2 regions of the Enterobacter sp. FW301-JW81 genome follow, and region 1 is predicted to be linked to the other one. Evidence: predicted binding sites of a transcription regulator. Region 1 holds the regulator's gene; the other holds the start of a gene.

Region 1 (3,690 bases):
GAAATACGACTTCAAAAACGATCTGGTTCTCGAAGCCGCATTTGGCCAGGCGCAAGGTTATGTCGATCAGTATTTTGCCAAGGCCAGCTATAAGTTTGATGTTGCGGGTAGCCCGCTGAGCACCAGCTACCAGTTCTACGGCACGCGCGACAAGGTCAGCAACGGTGGCGTCAATGATATTTATGACGGTACCGCGTGGTTGCAGGCGTTGACCTTTGGCTACAAGGTCGGTCAGGTTGATTTGCGCCTGGAAGGCACGTGGGTGAAGGCGGAAGGGCAGCAGGGGTACTTCCTGCAGCGTATGACCCCGACCTATGCATCGTCCAACGGCCGTCTTGATATCTGGTGGGATAACCGTTCCGACTTCAACGCCGACGGCGAGAAAGCGGTCTTCTTCGGCGCAATGTATGACCTCAAAAACTGGAATCTGCCTGGCTGGGCCGTGGGTGCCTCTTACGCTTACGCCTGGGATGCAAAACCTGCCGATATGGCAACACCGGACGCCTATTACGATCCAAACTATCGCCTGAAAGAGTCCTCCTACAGCCTGGATGCTATCTATACCCTGCAGGATGGCCGCGCGAAAGGCACGATGTTCAAACTGCACTTCACCCAGTATGACAACCACTCCGATATCCCGAGCTATGCGGGCGGTTACGGCAACATCTTCCAGGATGAACGTGACGTGAAATTCATGGTTATCGCACCGTTCACCATCTTCTGATGAATCGTCCGGCGGGTTAGCGCCCGCCGGACCGGAGACTGCACATGATGAAAAAAATCGTAATTGTCGCGCTGCTGGCGTCGGGGCTGGTGGCGTGTTCTCAGAGCCAGGCGCCTAAAGAAGATTCCCGGCTGAAGGAGGCCTATAGCGCGTGCATCAATACCGCTGAAGGCTCGCCGGAGAAAATTCAGGCCTGCCAGAGCGTGTTGAATGTGCTGAAAAAAGAGAAGGCGCATGAGCAGTTCGCAACGCAGGAAAATGTTCGCGTGATGGATTACCAGGCCTGTATCCAGGCGCGTAAAACCGGTAACGATCAGGAAGTGGCGAAGCGTTGCGACCAGATCTGGAAAGAGATCCGCAGCAATAACAGTAACTAACCTGCTGTTACCATGCCCGGTGGCGCTATGCTTACCGGGCTTTTTTATACCTGAAAACAGGCGAAAAAAAAGCCAACCTTGCGGCTGGCTCAGAGTATGAAGACTGATTATTTTGCGTCGTGCGCGTGGTCATCTTCGCGGCAGTCGCCTTCAGCGCAGTGACCGTAAAGGTACAGGCTGTGGTTGGTCAGGCGGATGCCATGACGCGCGGCGATTTCACGCTGGCGTGATTCAATGGAATCATCGCTAAATTCAATGACCTTGCCGCAATCGAGGCAGATCAGGTGATCGTGGTGCTGCTGCTGGGTCAGTTCGAAAACAGATTTACCACCTTCGAAATTATGACGGGTAACAATGCCCGCGTCATCAAACTGGTTCAGCACGCGATAGACGGTAGCCAGCCCAATCTCTTCACCCATGTCGATAAGACGTTTATAGAGGTCTTCCGCACTGACATGGTGATTGTCTGGACCCTGAAGCACTTCGAGGATTTTTAACCGAGGAAGCGTAACTTTCAGGCCAGCCTTCTTTAATGCGGTATTGTTGTCAGTCATGCGGAATCTGTCCTGTTGCTAAACGATTCACTTCTGTAGGAAGTGACAGAAAATGCACCCGGGATAATGCGTCTCATTATAGAACTGCCATGGCTAAATGAAAACTGCAAGTCTCAGGCAAAATATGCTTATAAAAACGTGGTATCACCAACAAACTTGCTCAATGGAAAACCACGTTTATCAGGGAGACATTGTACAGGTCTGGGCGAAAAAGTTAAAAGATTGTAGCGATTAATTTAATCGGTTTGACCTGGAGCACGGGCGCAGCCGCCGCTGCGCCGCGATAAAAATCAGGCGTTAAGAATATCGTCCAGGTGCAGTTCCTCACGGATCTGCTTAACCCATTTCTCAACGCGCTCTGCCGTCAGCTCTGGCTGGCGGTCTTCGTCAATGGCCAGACCCACGAAATGATCGTCATCGGCCAGGCCTTTAGACGCTTCGAAGTGGTAACCGGCAGTTGGCCAGTGGCCAACGATCACTGCGCCATTCGGCTCAATGATGTCGCGGATAGTCCCCAGCGCGTCACAGAAGTACTCGGCGTAGTCTTCCTGATCGCCGCAGCCAAACAGGGCGACCAGCTTACCGTTGAAGTCGACTTCTTCCAGCGTCGGGAAGAAATCATCCCAGTCGCACTGGGCTTCACCGTAGTACCACGTTGGAATACCCAGCAGAAGAATGTCATAGCCTTCGAGATCTTCTTTGCTGCTCTTGGCGATGTCATGCACATCAGCAACGTCTTTACCGAGCTGTTTTTGAATGTTTTTTGCGATATTTTCGGTATTGCCGGTATCACTGCCAAAGAAAATGCCGATGATTGCCATGAGTAAAATAACCTCTTGAAACTTAATAGTATGGTGGCGCAATTCGGCCACGGATAAGGGCAATAATAGCAGAACTGGCAACCCTGCGGAAACAGCTATCGCGCAGGACTGCACTCCGTGCTACATGAAAAGGGCGATAAAGGGGATTTTCAGACTTATGCCTGGCTGCGTAACGTCTCAAGCTGGGCGATCAACATCTCTTCAATGAGCTCGCTGCGGCTGATATTTCGCGCGTCAGCCAGCTCGTTAAGCGCATCGACGGCGTCGGCGTTAAGCTTCAGTTCGACACGCTTAAGCCCACGATTTTTATCGCGTTTAAGCTGGTTGCGTTTATTGATACGCAGCTGTTCATCGCGCGAAAGCGGATTCGTCTTGGGTCGTCCCGGTCGACGTTCATTCGCGAACAGATCTAGTGTCGTACGGTCCGTTTGTTCTTTGGCCATGATTCTGAGACTTCGGGGGAAACACGCCGCCCTGCTAATGCCCGGGCGATAAGCGCGCCATCATACATCACCAAAAACGGCACGCCAACGACTGGAAGCCCGCAGCCTTCCAGTCGCTCTCTTTTTAATCAATTCGCAGTATCAGCGAGATAGCGGCGAATGGCGCGCAGCACGGCGTCAGGTTTTTCTGCGTGAACCCAGTGTCCGGCCCCGGCAATCACGTGGGCGCGCGCCTGCGGGAATTGTGCCAGCAAGGTGTCGCGGTACGCGTCGGTAATATAAGGAGAGTTACCGCCACGAATGAAGAGGGTAGGGTGTGGCCAGGCAGGTACCGTTTCCCAGCCAACGATATTGTTGTACTGCTCCCAGAGCACCGGCACGTTAAAACGCCATTGTCCGTCAACAAATGACTTCAGCAGGAATTGCACAACGCCTTCTTCATCAAGATGGTCACGCATGACCGCAGCCGCCTGCTGGCGGGTCGCGACACCCGCTTCAGTAACCGCATTGATGGCGGCAAAAATCTCGTCGTGTCGGCGGACGTCATAATCCACGGGCGCAACATCAATTACCACCAGGCCGTTAATACGCTCCGGCGCAAGCGCCGTCAGGGCCATCACCGCTTTGCCGCCCATTGAATGCCCGATGAGCGTCACCTTCTGCAGGCCGTTGGCGTCCAGCGTATCCAGCAGATCCTGTGCCATCGCGGCATAGGTCATCTCGTCTGAACGCCCGGAAAGACCGTGATTGCGCATATCGACCTGTAAAATA
Region 2 (3,690 bases), on a different contig from region 1:
TCCGTACCTTTGTCGAAGCCACTGAAAAAGCAAACTATTTTGAACTGCCGCCGGCGGATTCATGGGATTTCGTTCCCGAAGAAACGCGTTTGTCCGCACAGCCTGAGGTGGTCGCGAAAGGAGCGGACTGCAGCTTTGCGTTCCAGCCGATTGTCGATCCGTTTATGCAGCAGGTGGTCTCCTGGGAGGCGCTTATCCGCACCCCTGACGGCGGCTCGCCTGGCGTCTATTTCGCTAACCGCCCGCGTGACGAGGTATATGCATCTGATTTGCAGAGCAAGCAGGTAGCGCTTTCCATGGCCAGCGCGCTGGGGTTACAGGACCAGACGTTATCCCTTAACCTGCTGCCCATGACGCTGGTTAACATTCCCAATGCCGTGGATTTCCTGCTCACCGCAATTGAAGCAAACGGGTTTGTGCCCGAGCAAATTGTGGTGGAGTTTACCGAAAGCGAAGCCATTTCCCGTTTTGATGAATTCACCGATTCGGTCAGGCAGCTCAAAAGTGCGGGCCTCAGCGTGACGATCGATCACTTTGGCGCCGGATTTGCGGGGCTTCAGCTGCTGGCTCAGTTCCAGCCGGACAGAATTAAGATTAATCGCGATCTGGTCGCTAACGTGCACAAAAGCGGCCCCCGACAGGCCATCATTCAGGCGATTATCAAATGCTGTTCCTCGCTCGAGATCCAGTTCTGCGCGGTGGGCGTTGAGAAGGCAGAAGAGTGGATGTGGCTGGAGTCCGCGGGAATTTCCCAGTTCCAGGGACATCTTTTTGCCAGCCCCCGACACGGCGGTATTCCGGCTATTGCGTGGCCAGAGAAGAAATTAGATTTCTGATAAAGCTGTACACATCGGGCAGAGTTAACTGTACGAACTGCAAATTTTATACAACAATGTATTAACAGGTGAGGGGGAGAAGCAGCTCATTCACCTGAGCAAAATGCGGTCTTAGTTATACAAATGGTGTGTACAATCTGATAAGGTTGGTGCAGTTAGGTATGGAAGTTCTGAGCGTGAGGGAGTTAATGGCCTATTACAGTATCGGCGAAGTGGCCGAACGATGCGGTATCAACCCCGTTACGCTGCGTGCCTGGCAGCGCCGTTATGGATTGTTGAAGCCGCAGCGCAGCGAAGGGGGTCATCGTCAGTTCGACGATGAAGATATCCTGCGCATTGAAGAGATCAAACGCCTGATGAAAAGCGGCGTTTCGGTCGGAAAAGTGAAAGCCTTGCTGGAAAACAAGGAAGTGTTGACGCAGGGCAACTGGGTCTCGTTCCAGGAAGAGATGATGACCGTTTTGCGCTACGCCAGCCCGGCAAAGCTGCGCGCCAAAATAGGCGAGTTCCGCCGCGATCACGCGATGGATCCGCTGATTGACAATATTATCTCTCCTGTCCGTCAGCGAATGAATCAGGATCAAAACACCGTGCGTCACATGGCGAGCCTGTTTGACGGCGTGCTGATCGAATTCGCGATTGCGAGTCTGGCGGAATCCCGCAAGAAAGCCGGTCAGGACGCTCTCCTTATTGGCTGGGAATGCGATGACCGTACCCATCTTTGGCTCGAGGCCGCGCGCTTATCGCAGAAGGGCTGGCATATTGACGTGCTGGCTGAACCGATTGACTCACCGCGTCCCGAGCTTTTCCCCGGGCAAAAAATCTTCGTCTGGACGGGAAAATCGCCAACGCCTCGCCAGCAGGAACAGCTAGACCACTGGCGTGAGCAGGGCTTTGCTGTCTCATTTCATCACTGATCGTGAGAGGCCTTGAGGGCCTTTTTTTGTTTTTGTCCCGTTCCTCACTAAAGCTATCTCAAAAATAGGCATTTCCGATGCATATTTTATTTTTCTCCTCTCCGTCATAAATGCCGTGACGAAATGCATTATTAATCAATATATTGAACAAATAAATCCATCCTGCCTGCATCTTCCTACAGGGTCTATGCTTAATAAAAGTAGCCAAAAAGGGCGGTTTAGCCGAATGCCCCTGCTGTCAGAGGGTTGAAGTGATAATCGTTATCACTAACATGGTGTTATGCCCTGATGGCTTATCAGATGAGGTGGACCTATGGAACTGCATTCAGAAACCTTTAATCCTGCCGATTTTGCCTGGCGCGGCTTAACACTCACGCCGGCGGCGGCGGCGCATATTCACGAGCTGGTGGCGAAAAAGCCCGAGATCCTCGGCGTGCGTTTAGGTGTCAAACAGACCGGTTGCGCAGGCTTCGGTTACGTGCTCGACACCGTCATCGAACCCGAGAAGGATGACCTGGTATTCGAAACGGACGGCGCAAAATTGTACGTCGCGCTGCAGGCCATGCCGTTTATCGACGGCACCGAAGTGGACTACGTCCGCGAAGGCTTAAACCAGTTATTCAAATTTCATAACCCGAAAGCCCAGAGCGAATGCGGCTGCGGCGAAAGCTTTGGGGTATAGGCGGTACTATGTCTCGTAATACTGAAGCAACGAGTGAAGTAAATACCTGGAGCGGTGGGCACCTCAACTATAAAGAGGGGTTCTTCACCCAGCTGCAGACGGACGAGCTGGCGAAAGGCATCAACGAAGATGTCGTTCGGGCGATCTCGGCGAAACGAAATGAACCCGAGTGGATGCTGGAGTTTCGCCTGAGCGCCTTCCGCGCCTGGCTGGAGATGGAAGAGCCACACTGGCTGAAAGCGCATTATGACAAGCTGAACTATCAGGACTACAGCTACTACTCCGCGCCCTCCTGCGGCAGCTGTGATGACACCTGCGCCTCGCAGCCCGGCGCGGTGCAGCAAACCGGCGCGGAAAACAGCTTCCTCAGCAAAGAGGTGGAAGAGGCCTTTAACCAGCTGGGCGTGCCGGTGCGTGAGGGGAAAGAGGTGGCGGTGGACGCCATTTTTGACTCCGTCTCGGTGGCGACCACCTACCGCGAAAAGCTGGCCGAGCAGGGGATCATTTTCTGCTCCTTCGGCGAAGCCATTCACGATCATCCGGAACTGGTGAAAAAATACATCGGGACCGTGGTGCCCTCTAACGACAACTTCTTTGCGGCGCTCAACGCGGCGGTGGCCTCAGACGGCACCTTTATCTACGTGCCGAAAGGGGTACGTTGCCCGATGGAGCTCTCGACCTATTTCCGCATCAATGCGGAAAAAACCGGTCAGTTCGAGCGCACGATTCTGGTGGCGGACGAAGGCAGCTACGTTAGCTACATCGAAGGGTGTTCCGCCCCGGTGCGCGACAGCTATCAGCTGCACGCGGCGGTGGTGGAGGTCATCATCCATAAAGATGCCGAGGTGAAGTACTCGACGGTGCAAAACTGGTTCCCCGGCGACGGCAATACCGGAGGCATCCTGAACTTCGTCACCAAGCGCGCGCTGTGCGAAGGTGAAAACAGCAAGATGTCGTGGACCCAGTCAGAAACCGGCTCTGCCATCACCTGGAAATACCCGAGCTGCATTCTGCGTGGGGATAACTCCATCGGTGAGTTCTACTCGGTGGCGCTCACCAGCGGCCATCAGCAGGCGGATACCGGCACCAAGATGATCCACATTGGTAAAAACACCAAATCGACCATCATCTCGAAAGGCATCTCTGCCGGGCACAGCCAGAACAGCTATCGCGGGCTGGTGAAAATCATGCCGACGGCCACCAACGCGCGAAACTTTACCCAGTGTGACTCAATGCTGATTGGCGCAGACTGCGG

Evidence for each region. The regulator Fur, encoded in region 1, represses iron uptake genes when iron is present. The targets are predictions, from matches to a motif close to ATAATAATGAGAACNACTATCAA.
Region 2: sufA (Fe-S cluster assembly scaffold SufA) is a predicted target of Fur. The motif match lies at 2,005-2,027, and genes of this name have one in related genera.

Annotation. Positions count from the first base shown of each region.
Region 1 is NZ_JBYTBA010000005.1:416,605-420,294, forward strand. Features, by position in the region: gene chiP (chitoporin ChiP) at 1-724, shown strand, start outside; gene chiQ (ChiQ/YbfN family lipoprotein) at 772-1,101, shown strand; gene fur (ferric iron uptake transcriptional regulator) at 1,209-1,655, opposite strand; gene fldA (flavodoxin FldA) at 1,946-2,476, opposite strand; gene ybfE (LexA regulated protein) at 2,632-2,919, opposite strand; gene ybfF (esterase) at 3,048-3,690, opposite strand, start outside.
Region 2 is NZ_JBYTBA010000001.1:592,967-596,656, forward strand. Features, by position in the region: gene AC3WOK_RS02815 (diguanylate phosphodiesterase) at 1-836, shown strand, start outside; gene AC3WOK_RS02820 (MerR family transcriptional regulator) at 1,025-1,753, shown strand; gene sufA (Fe-S cluster assembly scaffold SufA) at 2,067-2,435, shown strand; gene sufB (Fe-S cluster assembly protein SufB) at 2,444-3,690, shown strand, end outside.